Regions from separate parts of the Superficieibacter sp. HKU1 genome, predicted to be linked through region 1. Evidence: predicted binding sites of a transcription regulator. Region 1 holds the regulator's gene; each other region holds the start of a gene.

What was found. The regulator PhoB, encoded in region 1, activates phosphate uptake and scavenging genes when phosphate is short. The targets are predictions, from matches to a motif close to CTGTCATAAAACTGNCNNAT.
Region 2: the regulator PhoB is predicted to act here: its motif matches at 3,239-3,258, upstream of pstS (phosphate ABC transporter substrate-binding protein PstS).
Region 3: the regulator PhoB is predicted to act here: its motif matches at 3,088-3,107, upstream of uvrB (excinuclease ABC subunit UvrB).

What each region holds. Positions count from the first base shown of each region.
Region 1 covers NZ_CP119754.1:1,211,778-1,221,942, forward strand. Annotated here, with positions in the region: gene sbcC (exonuclease subunit SbcC) at 1-1,067, opposite strand, end outside; gene sbcD (exonuclease subunit SbcD) at 1,064-2,266, opposite strand; gene phoB (phosphate response regulator transcription factor PhoB) at 2,443-3,132, shown strand; gene phoR (phosphate regulon sensor histidine kinase PhoR) at 3,154-4,443, shown strand; gene brnQ (branched-chain amino acid transporter carrier protein BrnQ) at 4,855-6,174, shown strand; gene proY (proline-specific permease ProY) at 6,256-7,608, shown strand; gene malZ (maltodextrin glucosidase) at 7,819-9,636, shown strand; gene acpH (ACP phosphodiesterase) at 9,746-10,165, opposite strand, start outside.
Region 2 covers NZ_CP119754.1:4,847,655-4,857,819, reverse strand. Annotated here, with positions in the region: gene pstB (phosphate ABC transporter ATP-binding protein PstB) at 1-30, opposite strand, end outside; gene pstA (phosphate ABC transporter permease PstA) at 137-1,027, opposite strand; gene pstC (phosphate ABC transporter permease PstC) at 1,027-1,986, opposite strand; gene pstS (phosphate ABC transporter substrate-binding protein PstS) at 2,112-3,152, opposite strand; gene glmS (glutamine--fructose-6-phosphate transaminase (isomerizing)) at 3,410-5,239, opposite strand; gene glmU (bifunctional UDP-N-acetylglucosamine diphosphorylase/glucosamine-1-phosphate N-acetyltransferase GlmU) at 5,463-6,833, opposite strand; gene P0H77_RS23055 (Bax inhibitor-1 family protein) at 7,108-7,806, opposite strand; gene P0H77_RS23050 (F0F1 ATP synthase subunit epsilon) at 8,032-8,451, opposite strand; gene atpD (F0F1 ATP synthase subunit beta) at 8,472-9,854, opposite strand; gene atpG (F0F1 ATP synthase subunit gamma) at 9,881-10,165, opposite strand, start outside.
Region 3 covers NZ_CP119754.1:1,649,237-1,659,401, forward strand. Annotated here, with positions in the region: gene bioF (8-amino-7-oxononanoate synthase) at 1-479, shown strand, start outside; gene bioC (malonyl-ACP O-methyltransferase BioC) at 466-1,221, shown strand; gene bioD (dethiobiotin synthase) at 1,214-1,936, shown strand; gene P0H77_RS07955 (ATP-binding cassette domain-containing protein) at 1,878-2,594, opposite strand; gene uvrB (excinuclease ABC subunit UvrB) at 3,325-5,343, shown strand; gene pmrB (two-component system sensor histidine kinase PmrB) at 5,398-6,474, opposite strand; gene pmrA (two-component system response regulator PmrA) at 6,474-7,139, opposite strand; gene eptA (phosphoethanolamine transferase EptA) at 7,140-8,780, opposite strand; gene yvcK (uridine diphosphate-N-acetylglucosamine-binding protein YvcK) at 8,864-9,772, opposite strand; molybdenum cofactor riboswitch at 9,972-10,103, shown strand; gene moaA (GTP 3',8-cyclase MoaA) at 10,091-10,165, shown strand, end outside.

The DNA.
Region 1 (10,165 bases):
TCGTGTTCCTGAAGCCAGTCAGTCAGGTGTTTATGCGTCGTTTGCAGCGAAGCCTGCTGGTGTTCCGCGCTGGCCCGCAGTTGAGCGCGTAGGGTTAATGCGGTTTGTAAGCAAGCATTTACTTCCTGCGCCTGCCGCTGCGTTTGCTTCACTGCGCTGGTCTGCTCCTGACAGCGACGCCACAGAGGACGCAATTGCTCTGCGGGCTGGGCCAGCGTCAGGGCGGTAAGCTGTGGTTGCGCCTGGGCCAGCGCCTGCAGCGCTCCGGCAAGTGCGTTTTGCGCACGCTGGTGCTCTGCCTCCAGCTCCTGCTGGCGCGTTAACCAGTTGAGATGACTTTGCGCCTGCGCCTGCAGCGTTACCTGCTGGCGTTCCTCGTCAATAAGCGCCTGCAAACCTTGCTCCAGCGCCTGCTGCTGTTCCGCGCTGAGCAGGGCCACGCCGCTGGCCTGCGCCTGCAGTGTTTCCAGTGCGGTACGGGTAGTTTTATGCTTTTCAAATACCATCGCTGAAATGTGGCCGTAAATCTCGGTGCCGGTCAGCTCTTCCAGCAACTCGGCACGCTCACCGGGTTTGGCGTTCAAAAAGGCCGCAAATTGCCCCTGCGAAAGCAGCATCGAACGGGTGAAACGCTCGTAATCCAGCCCGGTCAGCGTGGCGGTCAGCTCCAGCTTATCTTTCACTTTATCGGCAAGAATTTTGCCATCGGCACAACGCGCCAGCTCCACCCTCGGAGCCTGCAGGTTGCCGTCCGGCTGATTGCGCGCGCGGTTCTGGCTCCAGAAGGCGCGGTACGCTTCACCTTTCACTTCAAACTCGACCTCGGCCAGACAGTCGGCGGTGTCGCGGGTCATAAGATCATTTTGCGATTGCGACAGCGTGCTAAGGCGCGGCGTCTGGTGATACAGCGCCAGGCAGATCGCATCCAGCAGCGTCGTTTTACCTGCCCCCGTCGCGCCGGTGATGGCGAACAGGCCGTTGCTGGCGAACGGTTCTGCAGCGAAGTCAATTTTCCACTCGCCTTTCAGTGAGTTCAGGTTTTTCAGGCGCAGGCTGACAATTTTCATGCTTCATCCTCTCCGGACAGGGTTTCCAGCGTTTGACCGAAAAGGGTAAACAGCCGCTTTTGCTGCGCCTCGTCGAGATCTTCCTGGGTCAGCCGGCGCTCAAATACGTCTTCAACGCTCAGTTCGCCGAGCGTTTCGCGCAATTCACCTTCCAGAATACGCTGGCGGTGCTCGCGGCTGCGTCTAACTAAAAGCACCTCAACCGGTAAATCCTCGGTCAGGGCCTGAATACGTCGCTGAATATCATGCAGGTATTCCCCGCTGGTGATTTCGATATCCAGCCAGACCTTTGGCGTCGCGGGCGCATCACGCCACTGCATAAGCTGCTCGCTGATGCCGGCAAAATCGCCCTTGATCACAGCCAGCGGCTGCGTGACGGGAACCTCAAGCGGTGTCACGTCGGTGAGTTTGCCCTCCGCAAAAGTGACCAGGTTGACGCTTTTATTTTTTCCTGTCTCATCAAAGCTCAGTGAAATGGGCGAGCCGCAGTAGCGAATGTGCTCGCTGCCGTTAATTTTTTGCGCGCGGTGGATGTGGCCCAGCGCGAGGTAATCAACGGGCGGAAAGTTTTGCGCCGGGAAGGCGTCCAGCGTGCCGATGTAAATATCGCGTACGGCATCGCTTTTGCTGGCTCCGACGGTCGTCAGGTGTCCGCTGGCGATAATCGGTAATGGCTGCTCACCCCGCAGCTCGCAGGCGTCCTGATACTGCTGCTGATAATAATCTGTGATGGCCGTCAGCAGACGTTGCTGCTTCTGGCTGCCGGATTGCCCCGCCTGGCTAATCACCATGTCGCGCGGACGCAAAAACGGCACCGGGCAAAACACCGCGCCCGGCGTGCCGTCGCGCTTTAACAGAAGGTGCGGTTTATCGCCTGCGCTGGCAATGACGGTCGTTTTGAGAAACGCCAGAATGTCGCGGGATTCGTTAAGCGTGGCCACCGAATCATGATTTCCGGCCAGCACCACCAGATGACAGCCGGTCTGCTGTAAATCGACCACGAAACGATAATATAACTCGCGGGCATAGCTCGGCGGCGAGCCGGTATCAAAAATATCGCCCGCCACAATAATGACATCAACCTGCTGCGTCTGAGCGGTATCCAGCAGCCAGTCAAGAAAAGCGCTATGCTCAGCGGCACGGCTCTTACTGTAGAAGTTCTGGCCGAGATGCCAGTCTGAAGTATGAATGATGCGCATGTCGGTTCCGTGGCAAAAAAGCGTACAGCGGATTATACCCTCTGAAGCAGGCGGGGCGAAGCTGGCTGTCACATCGCGTTTACGCAATCGTCACACGGTCATCTTTTTCATAAATCTGTCATAAATCTGACGCATAATGACGTCGCTATCCATAATGATGATAAACAGGGTAAAAAATGGCGAGACGTATTCTGGTCGTAGAAGATGAAGCTCCAATTCGTGAGATGGTTTGCTTTGTTCTCGAACAAAATGGCTTTCAGCCTGTTGAAGCGGAAGATTATGACAGCGCGGTGAATCAGCTCAATGAACCCTGGCCAGACCTCATCCTGCTGGACTGGATGCTTCCCGGCGGTTCCGGCATTCAGTTTATTAAACATATCAAGCGTGAAGCAATGACGCGCGAAATCCCGGTGGTAATGCTCACCGCACGCGGTGAAGAAGAAGATCGCGTCCGCGGGCTGGAAACCGGGGCAGACGATTACATCACCAAGCCGTTCTCGCCAAAAGAGCTGGTAGCGCGGATTAAAGCGGTGATGCGCCGCATTTCCCCGATGGCCGTTGATGAGGTCATCGAAATGCAGGGATTGAGTCTCGATCCCTCCTCGCACCGGGTCATGACCGGTGAAAGCCCGCTCGACATGGGGCCGACTGAATTTAAGCTCCTGCACTTCTTTATGACCCATCCCGAACGTGTTTACAGCCGTGAACAACTGTTGAATCATGTCTGGGGAACCAACGTCTACGTGGAAGACAGAACGGTGGATGTTCATATCCGCCGCCTGCGCAAAGCGCTGGAGCAGAGCGGGCACGATCGCATGGTTCAAACCGTTCGCGGCACGGGTTATCGTTTCTCGACCCGTTTCTGATCTCAGACAGGAGTGTGACGCGTGCTGGAACGTCTGTCATGGAAAACGCTGGTTTTTGAACTGGTTATCTGCTGCCTGCCTGCGCTGATACTGGGGGCATTTTTCGGTTATCTGCCGTGGTTTTTGCTGGCGGCGGTGACCGGGCTGTTGGTCTGGCACTTTCTGAATTTACTGCGACTTTCCTGGTGGCTATGGGTCGATCGCAGTATGACACCGCCGCCGGGCCGCGGCAGCTGGGAGCCTCTGCTTTACGGACTGCATCAGATGCAGCTACGCAATAAAAAGCGCCGACGTGAGTTGGGCAACCTCATCAAACGTTTTCGCAGCGGCGCGGAATCGCTGCCGGATGCGGTGGTGCTGACGACTGAAGAAGGCACGATTTTCTGGTGTAACGGCCTGGCGCAGCAGGTGCTGGGGCTGCGCTGGCCGGACGATAACGGGCAAAATATCCTTAACCTGCTGCGTTATCCCGAATTTACGCTCTATCTGAAGAATCGCGATTTTAGCCGGCCATTGAATCTGGTGCTCAATAATGGCCGTCACCTCGAATTTCGAGTGATGCCCTACAGTGAAAACCAGCGGCTGATGGTGGCGCGCGATACCACGCAAATGCACCAGCTTGAGGGCGCGAGACGCAATTTCTTTGCCAACGTCAGCCATGAGCTGCGCACGCCGTTGACCGTGCTACAGGGTTATCTGGAGATGATGCAGGAGCAAACGCTTGAAGGCGCGCCGCGCGAAAAAGCGCTGCATACCATGCGCGAGCAGACGCAGCGTATGGAATCGCTGGTAAAACAATTATTAACCCTCTCCAGGATTGAAGCGGCACCTGCGCTGGCCCTCAATGAAAAGATTGACGTGCCGATGATGCTGCGGGTGATAGAGCGCGAGGCGCAAACCCTCAGCCACGATCGTCATACGCTGCGTTTTACCGTGGATGATTCGTTAAAAGTGCTGGGCAATGAAGAACAGTTGCGGAGCGCTATCTCTAATCTGGTGTACAACGCGGTGAATCATACGCCTGCCGGAACCACTATTTCGGTCAACTGGCAGCGCGCGCCTCATGGCGCACTGTTTACCATTGACGATAACGGACCGGGAATCGCTGCCGAACACATTCCGCGCCTGACCGAGCGTTTTTATCGTGTTGATAAGGCCCGTTCGCGGCAGACCGGCGGCAGCGGGCTGGGGCTGGCAATCGTGAAACATGCGTTAAATCATCATGATAGTCGCCTCAACATTACCAGTAAGCCGGGTGAAGGAACGCAATTTAGCTTTTTGCTTCCGGAACGATTCATTGCCAGAAACTAGGCTGGTTATGCCGCTTGTAACCGTAACTTTCCGCAGACCAGCCTGGGCTGGTCTGTTTAGTTTGCAGGTAAGCGAAACGGGTGCCATATCCTCGCGCCTGCTGCTTTTTTGTTCGAATGATCAGCCATCAGTTTTTCTGATAACTGGTCCATCATGCTGGCTGAATATTCTGAATTAGCATAATCATCTGGTTTTACGATCCTGCCTTGCTTTAAAACGTTATAAGCGTTTAAATTGCGCCCCAGAGGCTGTCATACCGACTGCTTTTGCGTGATAAATCGAAAAACAATACTTCGTCACGTCAGTCAGGGAGTATATCCCGCTGGAAATATATGCAATTGCTGCGCGATCGTCCCGCATGGAAAGCAACAATTCATTTACAACACCACATCCACAGGCAGTAAATAATTTATGACCCATCAGTTAAAATCTCGCGACATCATGGCTCTGGGCTTTATGACCTTTGCCCTGTTTGTCGGTGCTGGCAATATCATTTTTCCTCCTATGGTCGGTTTGCAGGCCGGCGAGCACGTCTGGACGGCGGCCATTGGCTTTTTGATTACGGCGGTCGGTCTGCCGGTGCTGACGGTTATTTCGCTGGCGAAAGTCGGCGGTGGGATTGATAGCCTCAGTACGCCGATCGGTAAAGGCGCGGGTATTCTGCTGGCCACCATCTGCTATCTGGCGGTCGGTCCGCTGTTTGCCACCCCGCGTACCGCGACGGTTTCCTTTGAAGTGGGTATTGCACCGCTGACGGGGGACGGGGCGATGCCAACCTTTATCTACAGCCTGGTCTATTTTGCGCTAGTGATCGTGGTTTCTCTCTATCCCGGTAAGCTGCTGGACACGGTGGGCAACTTCCTCGCGCCGATGAAAATTCTCGCCCTGACGGTACTTTCCGTCGCCGCGCTGGTATGGCCTGCCGGCCCGATCAGCCATGCGATTGATGCTTATCAGACGGGGTCTTTCTCTAACGGCTTCGTTAACGGTTATCTGACGATGGATACCCTGGGCGCAATGGTCTTCGGTATCGTGATTGTCAACGCTGCCCGTTCGCGCGGCGTTACTGAAGCGCGTCTGCTGACCCGCTATACGGTATGGGCGGGGCTGATGGCCGGTATTGGGCTGACGCTGCTGTATCTGGCGCTGTTCCGCCTGGGTTCCGACAGCGCTACGTTAGTTGACCAGTCGGCTAACGGTGCGACTATTCTGCACGCGTATGTTCAGCATACTTTCGGCGGCGCAGGAAGTTTACTGCTGGCGGCGCTGATTTTCATTGCCTGTCTGGTGACGGCAGTGGGCCTGACCTGTGCGTGCGCTGAGTTCTTTGCGCAGTATCTGCCGTTCTCCTATCGCACGCTGGTGTTTATCCTTGGCGTGTTCTCTATGGCGGTCTCCAATCTGGGGCTGAGCCAGCTGATTCAGATTTCCGTGCCGGTATTAACGGCGATCTATCCACCGTGTATCGCACTGGTTGTGTTAAGCTTCACCCGCCCATGGTGGCATAATTCATCGCGCGTGATTGCGCCCGCCATGTTCATCAGCCTGCTTTTTGGTATCATTGACGGCATTAAAGCCTCGGCATTGAAAGATGTCCTGCCTGCGTGGACCGAGCGTTTACCGCTTACCGAGCAGGGGCTGGCGTGGCTGATGCCAACGGTAGTGATGATTGTGCTGGCGGTTATCTGCGATCGCCTCATGGGCCGCCAGGTCACCTCCAGCGCACATTAATCGTTGCACGGCGGTTCGTTTAACCACGGAGCTTAGGGTTCCGTGGTTTTTTATTTTTTGTGTTGAATGGCATTTGAAACGATGGAAAGTACTAACAAGCTGAAGCGGGGACTGAGCACCCGTCACATCCGCTTTATGGCACTCGGGTCGGCAATCGGTACCGGCCTTTTTTATGGCTCGGCAGATGCTATAAAAATGGCAGGTCCCAGCGTACTGCTGGCCTATATTATCGGCGGCGTTGCCGCGTATATCATCATGCGTGCATTAGGGGAGATGTCGGTCCACAACCCGTCTGCCAGTTCCTTCTCACGTTACGCTCAGGACAACCTCGGCCCGCTGGCGGGCTATATCACCGGCTGGACCTACTGCTTTGAAATTCTGATCGTCGCCATTGCCGACGTTACGGCGTTCGGCATTTATATGGGCGTCTGGTTCCCGCATGTGCCGCACTGGATTTGGGTGCTCAGCGTGGTGATGATCATCTGCGCGGTCAACTTAATGAGCGTGAAGGTGTTCGGCGAACTGGAGTTCTGGTTCTCCTTCTTTAAGGTCGCCACCATTATCATTATGATCGTGGCGGGCGTCGGCATCATCATCTGGGGGATTGGCAACGGCGGGCAACCGACCGGGATCCATAACCTGTGGACTAACGGCGGCTTCTTCAGCAACGGCTGGCTGGGGATGGTGATGTCGCTGCAAATGGTGATGTTTGCTTACGGCGGTATTGAAATTATCGGTATTACCGCGGGCGAGGCGAAAGATCCGCAGACCTCCATTCCCCGCGCTATCAATTCCGTGCCGATGCGTATTCTGGTGTTCTACGTCGGGACGCTGTTTGTGATTATGTCCATTTACCCGTGGAACCAGGTCGGCACAGACGGCAGCCCATTTGTTCTGACGTTTCAGCATATGGGGATCACCTTTGCTGCCAGTATCCTGAACTTTGTGGTATTGACCGCCTCGCTTTCCGCTATCAACAGCGACGTTTTCGGCGTGGGGCGTATGCTGCACGGTATGGCGGAGCAGGGCAGTGCCCCCAAATTTTTCGCCAAAACGTCACGTCGCGGTATTCCGTGGGTGACGGTCGTGGTGATGACCTTCGCGCTGCTGCTGGCGGTATATCTTAACTACATCATTCCGGAAAATGTCTTCCTGGTGATTGCCTCGCTGGCAACGTTCGCGACAGTGTGGGTGTGGATAATGATCCTCCTGTCACAGGTGGCGTTCCGCCGCCGCCTGTCGCCGGAAGAGACCAAAGCGCTGAAGTTTAAGGTTCCGGGCGGTGTGGTGACGACCATAATCGGGCTGATCTTCCTGGTCTTTATCATTGCGCTGATTGGCTATCATCCGGATACGCGTATTTCGCTGTACGTTGGCTTCGGCTGGATTGTGCTGCTGCTGATTGGCTGGATGTTTAAGCGTCGCCGGGCATAATTCCGCGGTATAACGTTTGTCAGCAGTCTGAGACCGGGAGACATCCCGGTCTTTTTTTGCTTACATTTGCATTCTCTTGCGTACTAAAAACCGATCTATCATGAGTGTTCTGCGCCCCCGGCTTCACCCCTGGAAAAACAGCCAAAAGAGGAGGGGGAGCGGCGCGGCTTGTGTCATGGTAGGCTGATTTTTCAGGAAAGAGGATTGATGATGTTACATGCCTGGCATCTTCCCGTTGCGCCGTTTATCTCGCAGCGACAGGATCGACTCACGGTGACGCTGTGGCTGCGCGGAGAAAACTTACCCGCCCGTGTAGTACTGCGTACTGAGCTGGATAACGAAGAAATTTCCCTGTCCATGCGTCGTTCTGCCCGCGCGCCCTCACCGGGGATCGTGGTCTGGCGTGTGGATATCAATCTTAATGAAGGGCAGCCCCGCCGCCGCTACAGCTTTAAATTGCTGTGGGAGGATCGCCAGCTGTGGTTCACGCCGCAGGGCTTCAACCGCTTTCCACCGGCGAAACTGGAGCGTTTTGCGCTGGATCTGCCGGATAATGGTCCCGACTGGGTGGCCGATCAGGTGTTTTATCAGATCTTCCCGGATCGCTTTGCGCGCGGTAAGCGCCAACCGATCCATCAGGATAACGTCTATTATCACCACGCCGCCGGGCGTGAAATCGTGCTGCGTGAATGGAATGATCCGGTCACGGCGGAAGCGGGAGGATCGACGTTTTATGGCGGCGATCTCGACGGTATCAGCGAAAAGCTGCCGTACCTGAAAACGCTGGGCGTTACCGCGCTGTACCTGAACCCCATCTTTTCCGCACCCAGCGTGCATAAATATGATACTGAAGATTATCGCCAGGTCGACCCGCAGTTTGGCGGCAACGGAGCGCTACTTCGTCTGCGGCAGAATACGCTGGAACAGGGAATGCGGCTGATCCTCGACGGCGTGTTTAACCACAGCGGCGATTCCCATGCCTGGTTTGATCGTCATAACCGGGGCACCGGTGGAGCCTGCCATAATCCTGATTCGCGCTGGCGCGACTGGTACAGCTTTTCCCCGGATGGCCGCGCGCTGGACTGGCTGGGTTACGCCAGTCTGCCGAAGCTGGATTTTCAGTCGCAGACGCTGGTTGATGAAATTTACGCCGGCGATGACAGCATCGTGCGCCACTGGCTGAAAGCGCCGTGGAATATGGACGGCTGGCGGCTGGACGTCGTGCATATGCTCGGCGAGAACGGCGGTGCGCGTAACAACCTGCAGCATGTCTCGGGCATTACCCGCGCGGCGAAAGAAGCTCGCCCCGACGCGTTTGTTTTTGGCGAACATTTTGCCGATGCCCGCCAGTGGCTGCAAATGGACGCGGAAGATTCGGCAATGAACTACATGGGCTTCACCAAGCCGCTGTGGGCGTTTCTGGCGAATACCGATCTCTCTTACGATCCGCAAAACATTGATGCCCGTACCTGCGTCGCCTGGATGGATAACTATCGCGCTTCGCTGTCGCATCAGCAGCAGTTGCGGATGTTTAATCAGCTCGACAGCCACGATACCTCACGTTTCAAAACGCTGCTGGGTAAAGACGTGGCGCGTCTGCCGCTGGCGGTGGTGTGGCTGTTTACCTGGCCCGGCGTGCCCTGTATTTACTATGGCGATGAAGTGGGGCTGGACGGGGCGAACGATCCTTTCTGCCGCAAACCGTTCCCGTGGGATAAGGGCAAGCAGGACGGCGAATTGCTGGCCCTTTATCAGCGAATGGCAAAACTGCGTCGGCGCAGCCAGGCGCTGCGCCGCGGTGCTTGCCAGGTGATCTATGCCGAGGGCGACGTAGTGGTGTTCGTGCGGATGCTGAAACAGCAGCGCGTGCTGGTGGCGATTAACCGCGGTCAGGCGTGTGAAGTGGTAGTTGGTGATTCGCCGCTGTTAAACGTTAAGGCATGGTATCTGAAAGAGGGGAAAGCCACGTTTGAGGGGGAGCTTCTGACGCTGCCCGCGGTTTCAGCTTCGGTGTGGATGGGGAATTGACACGCTCAATCACCGTAAACGTGCCCGGTGGCGGCTTCGCCTTACCGGGCCTACGATCGGGTTGCCATATGTAGGCCCGGTAAGCGCAGCGCCACCGGGCATCACGGCGCTACAACTCCCCCCGTTGCGCCTGCACCATCATCCGCGGATAAAACTGCCAGAACAGCGTCTCCAGCTTCTCATAATGCGCGTCCAGATCGTGCCAGGAGTTGCGTAACGCATCAAGACGCGGACGGCGGCTGGCCATACCGTTCAGTACGTTCTGAATAAAAGCCATATCGCGATACCGCTCCAGCCAGCGTTCGGACCATAAATACTGATTGAGATTCACAAAGCGTGGCGGGGAGTCGGGCAGGATGTTGCCAATCTGCACCTCAGCGTAGCCGACAAACTCCACCAGCGGCAGTTCGGGCGAGACTTCTTCCCAGTGCAGGGAAAGAAAGTGATCCCACATCACATCCAGCGTGATCGGCGCGACCCGGCGCGTCTCCGGGCGAAACCACTCCCGCGCCGTTTTCACCTCCGGCAA
Region 2 (10,165 bases), 1.2 Mb from region 1:
TTTACCCGGTGCCGTGTTAACCATACTCATCTCAATCTCTTCCTCATCATGCCTGATGGCGCTTCGCTTATCAGGCCTACAAATGTCTTCAATCGTAGGCCGGATAAGGCGTTACGCCGCCATCCGGCACTTCGTCTTAACCGTGTTTCTTCTTCGCGAAAATAACGCGCGCCAGAATATTCAGTAACAGTACGCACAGGGTGATGATCAGCACGCCTGCCCAGGCCAGCTGCTGCCACTCCGCAAACGGACTCATCGCAAATTTAAAGATGGTCACCGGCAGGTTGGCGATCGGCTGCATCATATCGGTGCTCCAGAACTGGTTGGAGAGCGCGGTAAACAGCAGCGGGGCCGTTTCACCGGCGATACGGGCAATTGCCAGCAGCACACCGGTCATAATGCCGGAGACTGACGCTTTCAGGGTGATCGCAGAGATCATCTTCCACTTTGGCGTTCCCAGCGCGTAGGCCGCTTCGCGCAGGCTATCCGGCACCAGCTTGAGCATGTTTTCAGTGGTACGGATGACGATCGGCACCTGCAACAGCGCCAGCGCAATAACGCCCGCCCAGCCGGAGAAGTGCTGCATCTGCGCCACCACCACGGTATAAACAAACAGACCTACCACAATCGACGGGGCTGAGAGGAGAATGTCGTTAATGAAACGGATCACCTCTGCCAGCAAGGATTTACGGCCATATTCCGCCAGATAAATTCCCGCCATAATGCCAAGCGGCGTTCCAAACACGGTAGCCCACAAAATCAGCAGGCCGCTACCGGCCAGCGCATTCGCCAGCCCGCCGCCCGCGGTGTTCGGCGGCGGCGTCATTTCGGTAAACAGCGCCAGCGACATTCCGTCAAAACCACGCGTAATGGTGGACATCAGGATCCAGATCAGCCAGAACAGACCGAACGCCATCGTCGCCATGGAGAGGGTCAGGGCAATGCGGTTTTTCAGGCGGCGGCGAGCCTGCATCTTGCGACGGGATTCTGCCAACGCCACCGTGTTTTGCATGTCGAGCGTAGCCATCAGCGCGCCCCCTCATTTTTCGCCAGGCGCATTACCATAAATTTGGAGATAGCCAGCACGATAAAGGTAATCACAAACAGGATCAGCCCCAGCTCCATCAGCGCCGCAACGTGCAGGCCGGATTCCGCCTCGGCAAATTCGTTCGCCAGTGCGGAAGTGATACTATTGCCCGGCATATACAGCGAGACGCTATCAAGCTGGTAGGTGTTGCCGATAATAAAGGTCACCGCCATGGTTTCACCCAGCGCGCGTCCCAGGCCGAGCATAACGCCGCCGATCACGCCATTTTTGGTGAACGGAAGCACAATGCGCCAAATCACCTCCCAGGTGGTGCAGCCAATACCGTAGGCCGACTCTTTCATCATCACCGGGGTTTGTTCGAAGACATCACGCATGACTGCGGCAATGTAGGGGATGATCATAATGGCGAGGATCACCCCCGCTGCCAGGATACCGATACCAAACGCCGGACCGGAGAACAGCGCGCCAACAAACGGAATGTTGGAAAGGATGTTGCCGACCGGCTCCTGAAAATAGGTGGCAAACAGCGGCGCGAAAATAAACAGTCCCCACATGCCGTAAACAATACTGGGGATAGCGGCCAGAAGCTCAATCGCGATACCGAGCGGGCGCTTCAGCCAGGCGGGGGCCAGCTCCGTCAGAAACAGGGCGATACCGAAGCTCACCGGAACCGCAATCAGCAGGGCGATAATGGAGGTCGCCAGGGTACCGTAGATGGGCACCAGCGCGCCGTAGATATCGTTAGGGGCATCCCACTCTTTAGTCCACAGGAAAGAGAAACCGAATTTCTCAATACTGGGCCACGAGGAGATGATCAGCGAGACGATAATACCGCCCAGCATAAATAGCACAATCAGCGCAGCCAGTCTTACCAGCGCGCTGAATATCATGTCACCTTTTTTACCCGGCGGGTTAATTACACCCCTGGTTGCAGCCATAAATCACTCTTTAGTTAACGACGTCTTACGAAATTGCCCGGTGGCGCTGGCGCTTACCGGGCCTACAGTTTGTAGCTGTAAGGCGGGACGCTGTGCGCCACCGCCATTTTCGTCAGTATATCTACTTAGTACAGCGCTTTACCGCTGCTGTCTTTCACGTTGGTTTTCCATGCAGCACGAACCTGCTCAACCACGTTATCCGGCAGAGTAGCGTAATCCAGGTCATTCGCCTGTTTCGCGCCTTCTTTATACGCCCAGTCGAAGAACTTCAGCACTTCAGCGCCCTGCTCAGGTTTTTTCTGCTCTTTGTGCACCAGGATAAAGGTGGTGGAGGTAATCGGCCACGCATCATCGCCTTTCTGGTTAGTCAGGTCCTGAGCGAAGGATTTGCTCCAGTCCACGCCTTTCGCCGCGTTAGCAAAGCTGTCTTCGGTCGGGCTTACCGGCTTACCGTCAGCATCAACCAGTTTGGTGTACGCCAGGTTGTTCTGCTTAGCATAAGCATATTCTACATAGCCGATTGAACCCGGCAGACGCTGTACGAATGCAGCGATGCCATCGTTACCTTTACCGCCCAGACCGGTCGGCCAGTTTACGGTAGAGCCTGCGCCCACTTTCGATTTCCACTCGTCATTAACTTTCGACAGGTAGCTGGTGAAGACGAAAGAAGTACCGGAACCGTCTGCGCGACGAACCACGGCGATATTCTGCGAAGGCAGTTTCAGGCCCGGGTTCAATTTGGTGATAGCCGCATCATCCCACTTCTTGATTTTACCAAGATAGATGTCGCCCAGCGTTTTGCCATCCAGTATCAGCTCACCGGATTTCAGGCCAGGAATGTTTACCGCCAGTACCACGCCGCCGATCACGGTCGGGAACTGGAACAGGCCTTCCTGCTGCAGTTTTTCGTCAGATAAAGGAGCGTCAGAAGCACCGAAATCAACGGTGTTCGCGATGATTTGTTTTACGCCGCCGGAGGAGCCGATACCCTGATAGTTGATCTTGTTGCCGGTAGATTTGTTATAGGTGTCGGCCCATTTGGCATACACCGGCGCAGGGAAAGTTGCACCTGCACCTGTCAGGCTTGCCGCCGCGTTAACAGCGAAAGCGCTCATGGATAAGGTCGCGGTGACAACCGTTGCGACAGTGGTACGCATAACGTTCATAATGTCTCCTGCTGGGATTCGTAAATCATTGTTAAGTGGCTACGAAGAGCAAAATAGGACAATCAGGTGACAGTTATATGTAAGGTTTATGACAGTTTAATGACAGCGGGCAAGAGTAAAAGATAAGATTTAAAAAACACTGCTTAAACAACACATTAATAACGATAATAAAAATAAGACGCTATAAAAATTATATTTTTATGACATAAAAAACAGTAAGAGAGAAACGGCCCTGCGTATGCAGGGCCGTTCTGATGTTATTCTACCGTTACCGACTTCGCCAGATTGCGCGGCTGATCCACATCGGTACCTTTAATCAGCGCGACGTGATACGCCAGTAGCTGCAGAGGTACGGTGTAGAAAATCGGCGCGATGACTTCTTCAACATGCGGCATCTCAATAATGTGCATATTGTCACTGCTGGAGAAACCGGCATCGCGATCGGCAAAGACATACAGCTGACCGCCGCGAGCGCGGACCTCTTCAATGTTGGATTTCAGTTTTTCTAACAGATCGTTATTTGGCGCGACCACGATAACCGGCATATCAGCGTCAATTAACGCCAGCGGGCCGTGTTTCAGTTCACCAGCCGCATACGCTTCAGCATGAATGTAGGAAATCTCCTTCAGCTTCAGCGCGCCTTCCAGCGCAATCGGATACTGATCGCCGCGTCCGAGGAACAGCGCGTGGTGCTTGTCGGAGAAATCTTCCGCCAGCGCTTCAATGCGCTTGTCCTGCGATAGCATCTGCTCAATACGGCTCGGCAACGCCTGTAGTCCGTGAACAATGTCATGCTCGACGGCAGCGTCCAGCCCCTTCAGACGCGCCAGCTTCGCTACCAGCATCAGCAGCACGGTCAGTTGGGTGGTGAAGGCTTTCGTCGACGCCACGCCGATTTCCGTACCGGCGTTGGTCATCATCGCCAGATCGGATTCGCGCACCAGTGAAGAGCCCGGAACGTTACAAATAGCCAGCGATCCCAGGTAGCCCAGCTCTTTGGAGAGGCGCAGCCCCGCCAGAGTATCTGCCGTTTCGCCAGACTGAGACAAGGTGATCATCAGACTGTTACGACGCACGGCAGATTTGCGGTAGCGGAATTCGGAGGCGATTTCCACATCGCACGGAATACCCGCCAGCGATTCGAACCAGTAGCGGGAAACCATTCCTGAGTTGTAAGAGGTGCCGCAGGCGATGATTTGAATGTGCTCCACCTGCGCCAGCAGGTCGTTGGCATTCGGGCCCAGCTCGCTTAAATCTACCTCGCCGTGGCTGATACGTCCGGTGAGAGTATTTTTAATCGCATTCGGCTGTTCGTAGATCTCTTTCTGCATGTAATGACGGTAGATACCTTTGTCACCCGCGTCATATTGCAGACTGGATTCGATATCCTGACGTTTCACCTCTGCGCCAGTTTTATCGAAAATGGAGACGGTACGGCGGGTCACTTCTGCGATATCACCCTCTTCGAGGAAGATAAAGCGACGCGTCACCGGCAGCAGCGCCAGCTGGTCTGAGGCGATAAAGTTTTCACCCATGCCGAGGCCGATCACAAGCGGGCTGCCTGAACGAGCCGCCAGCAGGGTATCCGGTTTACGGGTATCCATGATCACCGTGCCGTAGGCACCGCGAAGCTGCGGGATAGTACGCAGCACGGCATCGCGCAGCGTGCCGCCCTGTTCCAGCTCCCAATGCACTAAGTGAGCAATCACTTCGGTGTCGGTTTCGGAGACAAAGGTATAGCCGCGTGCTTTTAGCGTTTCACGCAGCGGTTCATGGTTTTCGATGATGCCGTTATGCACCACTACAATGTGTTCAGAGACATGCGGGTGCGCATTCGCTTCTGACGGTTCGCCGTGGGTCGCCCAGCGAGTGTGAGCAATACCGGTTCCGCCGTGCAGCGGATGATCTTCCGCCGCCTGAGAAAGCATTTGCACTTTACCGAGGCGACGCAGACGGGTCATATTCCCTTCGTTGTCGACCACTGCCAGACCGGCAGAGTCGTAGCCACGGTATTCCAGACGACGTAAACCCTCGAGAAGGATTTCCGCTACATCACGCTGCGCGATAGCGCCAACAATTCCACACATAGTTTTTGATTCCGATTTTGGCGTAATGCCATGCGTTGTCGGTCAACCTGTTATGCCCGTTGTTACGAGCGCCCCGAGCCTTGTAGAGAGTGGGGTTATTTTTATGGGTGCTGCTTTTTGGGCGGGAAATATATGTTTATCTCCTCTGCCCTGGTCTGCATGCCGGATGGCGCTTCGCTTATCCGGCCTACAAAATGTCATCGAACGCGGTAAGACTACATCATTACTTTTTCTTCACCGGACGCTGCCAGCCCCGTTTGTGGGCCTGCGGTACGCGGCTTAATACCAGTTCGTTATCGGCAACATTGCGCGTGACGGTGGTGCCTGCGGCAATCGTCGCACCGTTACCCACGCTGACTGGCGCCACCAGTTGGGTGTCAGAGCCAACAAAGACATCGTTGCCAATAATCGTTTTATGCTTATTCGCGCCGTCGTAATTACAGGTAATGGTGCCTGCGCCAATATTAACGTTATCGCCAATGTCCGCGTCGCCAAGATAGCTCAGATGACCTGCCTTAGAGCCTTTACCCAACCGCGCTTTTTTCATCTCAACGAAGTTGCCGACGTGCGCGCCTTCCCGCAGTTCCGCGCCCGGCCGTAGCCGCGCGAACGGGCCAATAGTACAGGCGGCATCAAGATGCGCATCTTCAACCACGCTATACGGGCTGATCTCACAGTCGTCGCCAATGACGCTGTTTTTGATCACGCAACCTGCGCCGATTTTCACGCGATGCCCCAGCGTGACGTCACCCTCAAGGATAACGTTAGTATCAATTTCGATATCGCGCCCGTGTTGCAGCGTCCCGCGCAGATCAAAACGCGCCGGGTCGCGCAACATGACGCCTGCCAGCAGCAGTTTTTCCGCCTGCTCAGACTGATAAACGCGCTCCAGACGGGAGAGCTGAAGACGGTTGTTGACGCCTTCCACTTCGCTCAGACGCTGCGGGTGGACGGCGGCGATTTCATGTCCTTCCTGCCACGCCATCGCAATAATATCAGTGATGTAGTATTCGCCCTGGGCGTTGTTATTGTTAAGCTTTGCCAGCCAGCGCTTCATATCCGCGCCGTTAGCAATCAGGATACCGGTATTAATTTCCTGAATTTGACGCTGCTCTTCAGTCGCGTCTTTATGCTCAACGATGCCGGTGACGCTGCCGTTTTCACGGGTAATGCGGCCATAGCCCGTCGGATCGTCAAGTTTAACGGTCAGTAAGCCGATACCGCCCTGCGGTTTGGCCTCACGCAGACGCTGTAAAGTGTCAACAGAGATCAGCGGCACATCGCCGTAGAGCATCAGGATATCTTCGTCATCCGCAAAAAATGGCGCAGCCTGCTGCATAGCATGACCGGTGCCCAGTTGTTCCGCCTGAAGGATCCAGTTCAGGTTGTCGTCGCGCAGCGTGTGCTTCAGCAAATCGCCGCCGTGCCCGTAAACAAGATGAACCTTCGTTGCCCCTGAATGGTTAGCAGCATCAATGACATGCTGCACCATAGGCTTACCGCCCAGGGTGTGTAGCACCTTAGGAAGATCGGAATACATGCGCGTGCCTTTGCCTGCGGCAAGGATCACTACGCTCATCGCACTGTTTGCCATACGCGTCCTGACTGTAATGTAAGTAAGAAGTAGATAACTTTCCCGTTGAAAACTCTACATATTTTTCACAAGAAAATGAAGCGCCGCGAAAACACGCAACGTAGCAGAATATCAGTGAGATTATCAGTGACAAGTCAGGTATTTACCGCATGAATTTTACTTTTCAGGCGGTTATTTCCTGAAAAACCTTTGTTTTTATTATTCTTTTTATGCACAAAGAAAGCATAAAAAAACCAGCGGTTTTAGCGCTGGTTTTAAAGAGATCCGGGTAAGATTAATTACGCGACATAAAAATACGCAGCACGTACCAGAACATAGTCGCAATGGAGGCAAACAGATGTAATGCCGCACCCGCCGGGCGATCGACCGGATAGTGATGAATGATATTAGAAGTGTCATAGAGTACGAAGCCCGCGCACAGCAGTACCATCAATGCCGAAAACCAGACGCCCAGCGAGAAACCGCAAATCACGCTGGCGATAATCGCGCCCAGGGCGATAAAGCCTGCCATTGTTAGTATTGAGCGCATAAACGAAAAATCTTTTTTCGTGGTAAACGCCGTAAAGGTGAGGCCGCCCACCAGCAGCAGCGTGGTAATGCCTGCCGCCCCAATAATCGCGGGATTAATATACGCCGCGAGCGTCAGCAACGGAGCAAAGATCAGGGATTCAGCCAGCACGTAGATGCCCAGGCCAATAAGCTGAGTGTGGTTAGCGTCAGCGCCATCCGCCAGACGCGTCGCCAGCATGCTGACCAGCATAAACGCGCCAAGTACCACCAGCCAGCCGTACTTGCCGCCGACCATCAGCACCTCCAGCATCATGTCGCCGATCCCGGTAAACATTAATGCGCCGCTGAGCACGATAAATCCCATAATCGCAGCCGCCAGATGCAGATAGGCCCGACGGATAAAAGTAATACGATCGGTATGCAGGCCCGGCAGTGGGCCAGCAAAGGATGGCTTGAATGACATAGTAATGATCCTTCATTTATGGCAATAAAACTGACCGGGTTACCCTTTACCGCAAGCGCAGGTGAAGCCGATCTTATGCGAAAGCGTCAAGTCGCACGCCCCCGAAGAAGGAGCGTTTATTCAACCAGGCGTGTTTTTAACACGGATAGTTTATCGGATAAAAATTGAGAGGATAAAAAAAAACCAGTCTGTTTTCAGACTGGTTTTTTGCTTTTCAAGCCGGTGTTACATCGCTTTTTTGGTCAACTCGATAACGCGCAGTTTGGCGATCGCTTTGGCCAGTTCCGCAGACGCCTGAGCGTAATCCACGTCACCATGAGAGCTCTTAATGTGCTCTTCGGCCTTACGTTTCGCTTCCAGAGCTCGTGCTTCGTCGAGATCCTGGCCGCGGATCGCGGTATCAGCCAGTACGGTCACGCTGCCGGGCTGCACTTCCAGAATGCCGCCGGACAGATAGATGAACTCTTCATGACCGTGCTGCTTAACGATGCGAATCATACCAGGCTTAATGGCGGTGAGCAGCGGGGCGTGACCAGGATAAATACCCAGTTCACCTTCACTACCCGTTACCTGGATTTTCTCGACCAGCCCGGTGAACATTTGATGTTCCGCGCTGACGACATCCAGGTGGTAAGTCATTGCCATATCACCCTCCGATTAAGGCGTTAAAGTTTTTTGGCTTTTTCCACGGCTTCGTCGATGGAACCGACCATGTAGAACGCCTGCTCCGGCAGGTGATCGTATTCGCCTTCCATGATGCCTTTAAAGCCACGGATGGTGTCTTTCAGGGAGACGTATTTGCCCGGAGAACCGGTAAATACTTCCGCCACGAAGAACGGCTGGGACAGGAAGCGCTGGATCTTACGTGCGCGAGCTACAACCAGTTTGTCTTCTTCAGACAGTTCATCCATACCGAGGATGGCGATGATGTCTTTCAGTTCCTGATAACGCTGCAGGATGGACTGTACGCCACGCGCGGTGTCGTAGTGTTCCTGACCTACCACCAGCGGGTCCAGCTGACGGCTGGTGGAGTCCAGCGGGTCAACGGCCGGGTAGATACCCAGGGACGCGATCTGACGGCTCAGTACCACGGTTGCATCTAAGTGCGCAAAGGTGGTGGCTGGTGACGGGTCAGTCAGGTCATCCGCCGGTACGTATACCGCCTGAACGGAGGTGATAGAACCGGTTTTGGTGGAGGTGATACGCTCCTGCAGAACACCCATCTCTTCCGCCAGCGTCGGCTGATAACCTACCGCTGAAGGCATACGGCCCAGCAGTGCAGATACTTCCGTACCGGCCAGGGTGTAACGGTAGATGTTATCGACGAACAGCAGTACGTCACGACCTTCGTCACGGAATTTCTCTGCCATGGTCAGGCCGGTCAGTGCAACGCGCAGACGGTTTCCCGGCGGCTCGTTCATCTGGCCATACACCAGGGATACTTTATCGATAACGTTGGAGTCGGTCATTTCGTGGTAGAAGTCGTTACCCTCACGAGTACGTTCACCGACGCCTGCAAACACGGAGTAACCGGAGTGCTCGATCGCGATGTTACGGATCAGCTCCATCATGTTTACGGTTTTACCTACACCCGCACCACCGAACAGACCGACTTTACCGCCCTTCGCGAACGGACACATCAGGTCGATTACTTTGATACCGGTTTCCAGCAGTTCCTGAGAGTTTGACAGCTCTTCATAGGACGGTGCTGCGCGGTGGATCGCCCAACGCTCTTCTTCACCGATGTCGCCTTTCATGTCTACCGGTTGGCCCAGTACGTTCATGATGCGGCCCAGGGTAGCTTTACCTACCGGGACTTCGATCGGGTGTTCGAGGTTGGTGACGTCCAGGCTACGACGCAGGCCATCAGAAGACCCCATCGCGATGGTACGCACGATACCACCACCAAGCTGCTGCTGAACTTCCAGCACCAGTTTCTCATTACCATTTTGTACCTCAAGAGCGTCGTACACTTTTGGTACCGCATCCTGAGGGAACTCGACGTCAACTACAGCGCCGATTACCTGGACAATTTTTCCAGTTGCCATCTTGAATCCTCTACGTATTAACCTGGTTATACCGCAGACGCGCCACCGACGATTTCGGTGAGTTCCTGAGTAATGCTGGCCTGACGAGCTTTGTTGTATACCAACTGCAGCTCTTTAATCAGGCTGCCGCCATTATCGGTAGCGGCTTTCATCGCCACCATACGCGCGGCCTGCTCGCTGGCCAGGTTTTCTACCACACCCTGATAAACCTGAGATTCTACGTAGCGGCGCAGAAGGGTATCCAGCAGCGCTTTCGGATCGGGTTCATACAGGTAATCCCAGGATTTACGCTTCAGCTCATCATCTTCTGA
Region 3 (10,165 bases), 440 kb from region 1:
AGCCGGATCTGCTTATCATCACCTTTGGCAAAGGCTTCGGCGTGAGCGGCGCGGCGGTGCTGTGCAGTGAACCGGTGGCGGAGTATTTAGTGCAGTTTGCCCGCCATCTTATCTACAGCACCTCCATGCCGCCAGCCCAGGCGGCGGCATTGCAGGCTTCGCTGGACGTTATTCGTGGCGATGAGGGCCAGCAGCGGCGCGACAAGCTCCAGCAGCATATCGCGCTGTTTCGTCGCGGCGCGGCGGCGCTGACGATGGCGATGACGGATTCCGTCAGCGCCATTCAGCCGCTGATTGTCGGCGATAACGCCCGCGCCCTGTGGATGGCGGAGACACTGCGCGAGCACGGGTGCTGGGTCACGGCTATCCGTCCGCCTACGGTGCCTGAGGGGACGGCGCGCTTGCGCTTAACGCTGACGGCGGCGCACGAAACCGATGATATCACCCGCTTACTGGAGGTGCTGGATGCCGCCAGTTGATAAACAGGCGGTGGCTGCCGCCTTTGGTCGCGCTGCGTCGGTCTATTTGCAGCATGACGATCTTCAGCGTCAGAGCGCCGCCGCGCTGCTGGCCGGGCTTCTTACACGTGCTTTCCCGCGCGTACTGGATGCCGGATGTGGGCCGGGCGGGATGAGCCGTTACTGGCGCGAGCAGGGCAGCCACGTCACCGCACTGGATCTGTCGCCGCAGATGCTGGGCGAAGCACAACGTCAGGACGCCGCGCATCACTACCTGCTGGCGGATATTGAAGCCATTCCGCTGGCAGACGCGCAGTTCGATCTTGTCTGGAGCAACCTGGCCGTACAGTGGTGTGAAAATTTACAGGCTGCGCTCCGCCAGCTTTACCGCATAACCCAGCCTGGCGGCCAGGTAGCATTCACCACCCTGATGGCCGGATCGCTCCCCGAAGTCGCGCAGGCGTGGCAGGCGGTGGATGGGCGGGCGCACGTTAACCGCTTTTTACCTCCTGAGGCTATCCATCACGCGCTGTCCGGCTGGCGCTATCGCTCTTACGAGCAGTCAATCAGCCTGCGCTTTCCCGATGCGCTTAGCGCCATGCGCTCGCTGAAAGGAACCGGCGCCACGCATTTGCATGAAGGGCGGACGCCTCGCCCGCTGACCCGCAGCCAGTTGCGCCAGCTTCAGCTGGCATGGCCACAGCAGCAGGGACATTGCCCGCTGACCTATCATCTTTTTGCAGGAATTATTGAACGTGACTAACCGTTTTTTTGTCACCGGCACCGACACTGAAGTCGGCAAAACCGTCGCCAGCTGCGCGCTGCTCCAGGCCGCCAGCCGCCAGGGACTCATTACTGCGGGCTATAAGCCGGTTGCCTCAGGCAGCGAGTCCACCGCCGAAGGGCTGCGCAACAGCGATGCGCTGGCGCTTCAGCGCAACAGCAGCCTGCCGCTGGGCTATCATCAGGTTAACCCGTATACTTTCGCTGAGCCGACCTCGCCGCATATTGTCAGCGCCGATGATAAACGCCCCATCGACGCGGCGGTACTCTCAGCGGGCCTGAGGCAGCTTGAGGCGCTGGCGGAATGGGTGCTGGTGGAAGGCGCCGGGGGCTGGTTTACGCCGCTTTCTCCGACCCTCACTTTTGCCGACTGGGTAATCACGGAAAAACTGCCGGTGATCCTGGTGGTAGGCATCAAACTGGGCTGCATTAACCATGCCATGCTCACCGCGCAGGCCGTTCAGCAGGCCGGATTAACGCTTGCAGGCTGGGTGGCGAATGACATCACGCCGCCCGGCCGTCGTCATCAGGAATATCTCGCCACGCTCAGGCGGGTATTACCCGCGCCCATGTTAGGCGAGATCCCATGGATCGAAGACGCTGTGGAAGCGTCCGATTCCGGTCAGTATCTCGATCTTAGCCTCCTGGCATTGGGGTCATCCACTGAGAGAGTAGCTGCTGGTCAAGCTGGTTAACCTGTCCCTGCGCGACGTTGCGGCCCTGATGGAGTAGCAAGAAGCAATCTGAAACGTGATGGATAAACGACAAATGCTGCTCTGCCAGCAGGATAGTTAACCCCAGTTCGCGTTTCAGACGCAGGATAATCTCGCCCAGCTTGTGTAAAAAAGCCTGACCCGCGCCGCGCGTCGGCTCATCCAGGATCAACAGGCGAGGGCGGCTGACCAGCGCGTTCGCCAGCGCCAGCTGGTACTGATTCTCGCCTGACAGCGTTGCCGCTTTCACCTGACGCAGAGCGCTAAGCTCCGGAAACAGATCGTAAATCCCGCTGTTCACCGCGCCGTCGCCGCTGGCGGCGCGGGCGATATGCACATTCTCCTCTACCGTCAACTGCGAAAAAATTCGCCTTTCCTGCGGCACATAGCCGATCCCCAGCGCGATCCGGTTTGGCGCAGACAGCGGCAGCAAATCGCAGGGCGGGGCATCGTTGCCATGCCAGAAAATAGTGCCACTCTCGATCGGCACGATGCCGGTGATGCAGTTAATGAGTGTGGTCTTGCCCATCCCCGGTAGCCCGACGACGCTGGTACATTTTCCCGGCTGGAGTTCAAGCGTAATATTCCACAGCGTGTGCTGGCTTCCATAAAATTGATTTACAGCGCGCAGACTCAACATCGGTAGCTCCTCAATTCAGTTCGTGCGTTTCGACCATGAGATACTGCAAAAGGCTTGCCAGAGACTGTGGTCGTCCCGAAAAAGGCACTTATTTCGGATAGCGCTGAGCAAGCGGAGGAAAATAATGCGCATTTGGTCAGAGGCATGCACTTTGTCGGTGCCAGCGGCAGAGTATAGTGGTGCAATGACCGGCGGTGCGACGATCCCTTCCCAGCGTGCTTAAGCTGATTAAAGACAAAAAATAGTGGGAAATATTTTTTATGATCGCGTTTTGCCAGCGGCTTCGTTTTTTGCCAGAGAGCGGTGGCTAAGGGCTGGAGTGAGTTATCCACTATTCCTGTGGATAACCTTGTGTATTAGAGTTAGAAAAGACGTGGTAAACGAGAGAATACGCGGCCTGCGAATGAATTGACGGCAAACGCGTCTTTTATGATATATTATTTATATTCAACGAGTTAGATAAAAGCAACTGCTGCAAGAAAAGTGTCATCTGCTGCCATAAAATCGTCATGACATTGCTTGACAAAGTTAAAAAGCGAAATTTTCTGGGGATAACCTCTTTCAGCTGGCATTTTCGCTGCCGGGCGCTACGCTTTTGCTGATGTTTGTGGGGACAATAAGGCGGTATTTTACGCTTACTGTTTTTTTATCCAGTATAAACTGTTGGCAAAATCGCCACCTACGGGTAAAATTATGCCCCTGCCCGCTTATTCCTTTCAGGTAGCCATTAATGAGTAAACCGTTAAAACTGAATTCCGCATTCCGTCCATCTGGCGATCAGCCGGAGGCGATTCGTCGTCTGAAAGAAGGTCTTGAAGATGGCCTGGCCCATCAGACGCTTCTTGGCGTAACGGGGTCAGGGAAGACGTTTACCATCGCCAATGTTATCGCCGATCTCCAGCGTCCGACCATGGTGCTGGCACCGAATAAAACCCTGGCAGCACAGCTGTATGGCGAAATGAAGGAATTCTTTCCTGATAATGCCGTGGAGTATTTCGTCTCCTACTACGACTATTATCAGCCGGAAGCCTACGTTCCCAGTTCAGATACGTTTATTGAGAAAGACGCGTCGGTTAACGAACACATTGAACAGATGCGTCTGTCGGCGACTAAAGCGCTGCTGGAGCGTCGTGACGTGGTGGTGGTGGCCTCCGTATCGGCCATTTACGGCCTGGGCGATCCGGACCTGTATCTGAAAATGATGCTTCACCTGACCATCGGCATGATCATTAACCAGCGTGATATTCTGCGTCGTCTGGCGGAGTTACAGTACACCCGTAACGATCAGGCGTTCCAGCGCGGGACGTTTCGCGTGCGGGGTGAGGTCATCGATATCTTTCCGGCGGAATCGGACGACGTGGCGCTGCGTGTCGAGCTGTTTGACGAAGAAGTGGAACGTCTGTCGCTGTTCGATCCGCTTACCGGGCATATTGAATCGACAATCCAGCGTTTTACCGTCTATCCCAAAACGCACTACGTGACGCCGCGCGAGCGTATTGTGCAGGCAATGGAAGACATTAAAGGCGAACTGGCCGACCGGCGCAGGACGCTGATGGCCAACAATAAGCTATTAGAAGAGCAGCGTATCACCCAGCGCACGCAGTTCGATCTCGAAATGATGAACGAGCTGGGCTACTGCTCAGGTATCGAGAACTACTCGCGCTACCTTTCCGGTCGTGGGCCGGGTGAAGCGCCGCCGACCCTGTTTGACTATCTGCCCGCTGATGGTCTGCTGGTGGTGGACGAATCCCACGTTACCATCCCACAAATTGGGGGGATGTATCGCGGCGACCGGGCGCGTAAAGAGACCCTGGTCGAGTACGGTTTCCGCCTGCCTTCCGCGCTGGATAACCGTCCGATGAAATTTGAAGAGTTTGAGGCGCTGGCCCCACAAACCATCTACGTCTCTGCGACGCCGGGCAAATACGAGCTGGAAAAATCCGGCGATGAAATCGTAGACCAGGTCGTGCGTCCTACCGGTCTGCTGGACCCGATTATTGAAGTGCGTCCGGTAGCTACGCAGGTGGATGATTTGCTCTCTGAAATTCGCAAACGTGTAGCCATTAACGAGCGCGTGCTGGCCACCACGCTGACCAAGCGGATGGCAGAAGATCTCACCGAATATCTGGACGAGCACGGGGAGCGGGTGCGCTACCTTCACTCAGACATCGACACCGTCGAACGTATGGAGATTATCCGCGACCTGCGCCTCGGCAAATTTGATGTACTGGTCGGGATCAACCTGCTGCGAGAAGGGCTCGATATGCCTGAGGTGTCGCTGGTCGCCATCCTCGACGCAGACAAAGAGGGCTTCCTGCGTTCGGAAAGGTCGCTGATCCAGACTATCGGGCGTGCGGCGCGTAACATCAACGGTAAAGCGATCCTTTACGGCGATAAAATCACCCCGTCGATGGAAAAAGCCATCAGCGAAACCGAGCGTCGTCGCGAGAAACAGCAGCAGTACAATGAAGAACACGGCATCGTGCCGCAGGGTCTGAACAAGAAAGTGGTCGATATTCTGGCGCTGGGTGAAAACATTGCGAAGACTAAAGCCAAAGGCCGTGGTAAAGCGCGTCACCCGGTGGAGGAAGATGCAGCAATGCCGCTGACGCCGAAAGCACTGCAGCAAAAAATTCACGAGCTGGAAGCGAAGATGATGCAGCACGCCAGAGATCTGGAGTTTGAGGAAGCCGCGCAGGTTCGCGACCAGCTACACCAGTTGCGCGATCTGTTTATTGCCGCCTCGTAGGCCGGATAAGGCGAAGCCACCATCCGGCATTATGGGACACCGGGGCTAAACGTATTACCCGCGTAACGGTCTGAATGTCACCCAGGCCCGCGCGCCCGGCTGCGACTGGCGATTGTGCAAAAAGAACTGTGCGTCGTGCAGCTGGGCAATACGCGTAACAATGCTTAACCCAAGGCCAATACCGCCATACCGGCTGTCCATTCGCACAAACGCCTTGCTCAGCTCGCCGCTTTTCGACTCGTCAATCCCCGGACCTTCGTCTTCAACCACCAGCCCAGGCTCGTTGCCGGCCTCAATCTTTACGGCGATCACCGAGCCGACAGGGCTGTAACGATAGGCATTTTCCACCAGATTTCTGAGCAGCACGCGCAACAGCGTGGCGTCGCCCAACACCGCGACCGGGCTTTCTACCGGCAATGTCAGATACTGATGACGCTGCGAGAGCATCGTTTCAAGCTCACCCTGAAGCGGCAGCACCACATCGTGGTAGAGATTAACCTGCTGATAGCTCCCGGCAGAAAAGGATTGTCCCACCCGTGCAAGCTGCAGAAGCTGGGCAATACTGGTGGTCATTTGATCGAGGCGTTGCAAAAGCGGTTCAACATTGGCCGTGCCCGCCCGACCAATCAACTCAAGGTGCAGACGTAAACCTGCCAGCGGCGTACGCAGTTCGTGGGCGACGTCGGCGGTAAACAGCCGCTCGCGCTCAAGCGTCACGGTAAGCCGCGAAACCAGCTGGTTGATGGCGGAGGTCACGGCTTCCACTTCGCTGACGGAGGCATTAACAGCAATCGGCTCAAGATTATCGGGCGTGCGGGTACCCAGTTCACGCTGCAATTCCGCCAGCGGCCGGGTGATCTTTTTTACCGCGTGGTAACTGATTACCAGCGCCAGGCCAATAATCAGCAGGCTCGGTACCAGCAGACTGGCAACCGCTTCACGCACCTCGTGCTCAATATGCTTGCTGTTATTGTGATTATGGATCGCGCTCTCAACCAGCAACTGGATCTGTTCTTTACTCTCATGCCACAGCCAAAAAACGCTGAAAACCTGACACACCACAAGGATTACGCCGATGGTGAGCAGCAGCTGGCTGCGCATCGTGGTTTTTCGTCCCTTAAAAATGACCATTATTTATCGGGTCCCACCATCATATAGCCGAAGCCGCGCACCGTGCGAATACGCGTTTTGCCGATCTTTTCACGTAAATTATGAATATGTACCTCCAGCGTATTGGTCGAGGGTTCGTTTTCCCAGCTATAAATATCGTTGTAAAGAATTTCACGATGTACCGGGCTACCCGCTTTCAGCATCAGCCTTGAGAGAAGGGCATACTCTTTCGGCGTAAGCTCCAGCAATTGTCCTTCCAGCCAGACCTGACGGCGGGTGACATTGAGCGTCAGATTGTCGATCGTCAGTTCGCTGTCACCCTGGTTATGATGGCGGCGCAGCAGCGCGCGGATGCGCGCATTTAACTCATCCAGCGCAAAAGGCTTGATTAAATAATCGTCCGCCCCGGTATCCAGCCCGGCGATGCGATCGCCGACGGTATCGCGCGCGGTGAGGATCAGTACCGGCTGGGTGAACTTATCGCGTCGCAGACTGGACAACAGCTGTAAGCCGTCCTGATCGGGCAAGCCCAGATCCAGCACCACCAGGCTGTAATGAGCGTTGGCCAGGCAAATTTTTGCATCGTGGGCGGTTGCCACGCCATCGCAGACATATCCTTCGTTTTGCATGGCAAGAATCAATCCCTGTAACAGTAAAGCATCATCCTCAATAACTAATATTTTCACTTAGTTAGCTCCTTTACATGACAATAAAATATCATCTTTTCCCTGATAGACCTGCGTAGCGACGCCCACCATCCCAAGCATAGTGGAGAAAAGATTATCCTGTGAGTACGCCTGAGTGTCAGCCCTTTTTTGCAGGCACTGCTGGCTCACGTGATAGCGTTTCTGATAATCATCGGAGAGCCACATCAGCATCGGAATATGGGTTTGCATCTGTGGGGCGATTGACCAGGGCAGCCCATGTAAATAGACCCCGTCTTCCCCCAGTGATTCGCCGTGATCCGACAGATATACCAGGCTGGTGGTAAACCTGTCCTGCTTGCTTCGTAGCAGCGCAATCGCTTTATCGACGACATAATCCACATACAAAATCGTGTTATCGTACGTATTGACCAGCTGCTCCTGACTACAGGTTTGAATCTCATTCGTATCGCAGGTCGGGGTAAATTTCCGGAACTGTGGCGGATAACGGTTGTAATAGGTGGGGCCGTGGCTGCCTATCGTGTGCAGAACAATCACGCCATCCCCCTGAAGCGTATCGATATAATGGCTTAAACCCTCGAACAATACGTCATCGTAGCATTCGCCGTTAATACACTGCCCCGGCAGTTTCAGACGCGTCATATCCTGGGTTGGCACCCGCTCGCAGGCTCCTTTACACCCGCCGTCATTTTCGTTCCACAGGACCTTTATTCCGGCGCGCTGAATAACGTCCAGCAGGCCTTCCTGATGGTGTGCCAGTTGCGCGTCATAATGCTGGCGCGGCATATCAGAGAACATGCAGGGAACGGACACGGCAGTTGCGGTGCCGCAGGAGGTGGTGTGCGGGAAATAGATAACGTTATCGTTCTTCAGGCGCGGATTGGTCTCCCGCGCGTAGCCGCCGAGGGAAAAGTTTGCCGCGCGGGACGTTTCGCCGACGATGAGGATTGTCAGGTTTTTACGCGGACCCTGCGCTATTTGCGGCGCCTGACGGGCATCTTCGCCAATCCGCACCAGCGGTAAATTATCCATGCGGTTATGGATGTACCAGGACCAGCTGGCAACGATGCTGTTGGACGGATTAAGCGATTTCACCAGCTCTTTATTGTTGCGAAACAAAGAGGCGTAATCTTTATAAAACAGTAGTGCGACCAGCACGATAGCGAGGCCGGAAAGCGCTATGCTCGCCCCCTGAACCATCATGCCGCGCGTTAACGTAGCGGGATAGCGAATTCTGACCCACCAGGCAAGTCCTGCCATCAGCACGCCGGAGAACAGCAGCGACAGCACCAGCCGGGAAGAGAGCAGGGCAAAGCTTTCAGCGGGCGTAGTATCCAGGATGTTATCGATCATCGAGCGATCCATAACGATGGAAAAGTTAAGAATAAAATATTGCACCGCCGCGCCGAGCAAAACGAAAAGGCTGATAACCAGCCGGTGCAGGCGTATCAGCGACGCCAGCGTCAGCAGAATATTGATGGCGGCAAACGCCACGACGGGCATAGAGATAAACACCAGCGCTGAATGCACAGAATTCACCGGCAGCCGGTTAAACGCCTGATGCCAGAAGGCGATATTTAAAAAAAGTGCGATATAGAGCGCAAAAAGAACCAGAAACGTCAGCAGACCGAGGGTCGGTCTGCGCAGATGAAACGCCCGCATGATGTGATCTCGCCAGAAAAGGGATCGGCATCGTGGCAGAGAAGGTTTAAGCCAACCTTAAGATGAAAATAAAGGGCTGAAAATTAGCCGAGCGCCTGAACCGCCTGTTCCAGTGCCTTGCGCAGCAAGTGGCGATCGTGAAGGTACGGAATATCGCTGGCCTCCAGCGGCTGCTGTACTACGATGCGATCGTCTGTTCCACGAATATCGGTATCCGGTCCTGCCACCACCGCATCAATAACCCGTTTGCCGATAGCGCGCTCCATTATGGTCAGCTTATCGACAACCTGAAGCTCAGCCGCCGGAAGGCTGACTTCACGGCCCAGATTGCCGATGTAGATCATCGGTGCCGGAGCGCGTCGCAGGGCCTGGGCAATATCAGACAGCAGCAGGATCGGCATCAGGCTGGTGTAAAAACTGCCTGGCCCGATGAGGATAAGATCGGCTTCGGCGATGGCCTGGACGGCTTCACGGGTCGCCGGAACGTTAGGGGAGAGCAGCAGGTCCGCTGGCGGCTGTGTTAGCTGGTCGATATTCACCTCGCCATAGACTTCGTGACCTTCGCTATCCACGGCCATCAAATCCACCGGGACTTCTGACATCGGGACCAGTAACGCATCCACCTTTAGCAAGTTGCGAATTAAATTAATGGCCTCCAGAGGCCGCACGCTCAGGTGATCCAGCGCCTTTAACATCAAATTTCCGAGATTATGCCCGGCAAGTTCGCCGTTACCGCCAAAACGGTATTCAAACATCGCGGAGGCGACGCTGGGTTCCGTAATAAGCTGATTAAGACAGTTGCGCATATCGCCCCAGGCGATGCCGCCTTCTGCACGCCGGATACGTCCGGTAGAGCCGCCGTTGTCGGTAGTGGTCACAATTCCGGTCAGTCGTGAGCCCAGCGATGAGAGCGAAGACATCACTCGTCCCAGGCCGTGTCCGCCGCCCAGCGCGACAACTCTGTCCAGATCCGCAAACGTGCGATTACGCATAACTTTCCCTTATTTAATTATTCCGCGTAACAGTAGCGTAACTACCCCTAAAAGACGATGGGCTTAGGGCGCTAAAATGATGCATATCAATGCAAAAACGTGATTTTCGCGTAGTCTGTAGCGAAATTGCATGATTGTGTCGCTATATACGTAATTATATAGCGTATTGCGAGTGGCGAAAACAGGTTTGACGCGCTACTATCGGCATACTCACTCTAGCCTCTGCACCTGGGTCTTTCGATACGGTGCTTTGGCCGTGGCATAAGCCACCAGGGTACAGGAAGAAATGACTGTGCCTCCCGAACTGGAAAGGTGTACATGGCTTCACAACTTACCGATGCGTTCGCCCGCAGGTTTTACTATCTGCGTTTGTCGATCACCGACGTGTGTAAT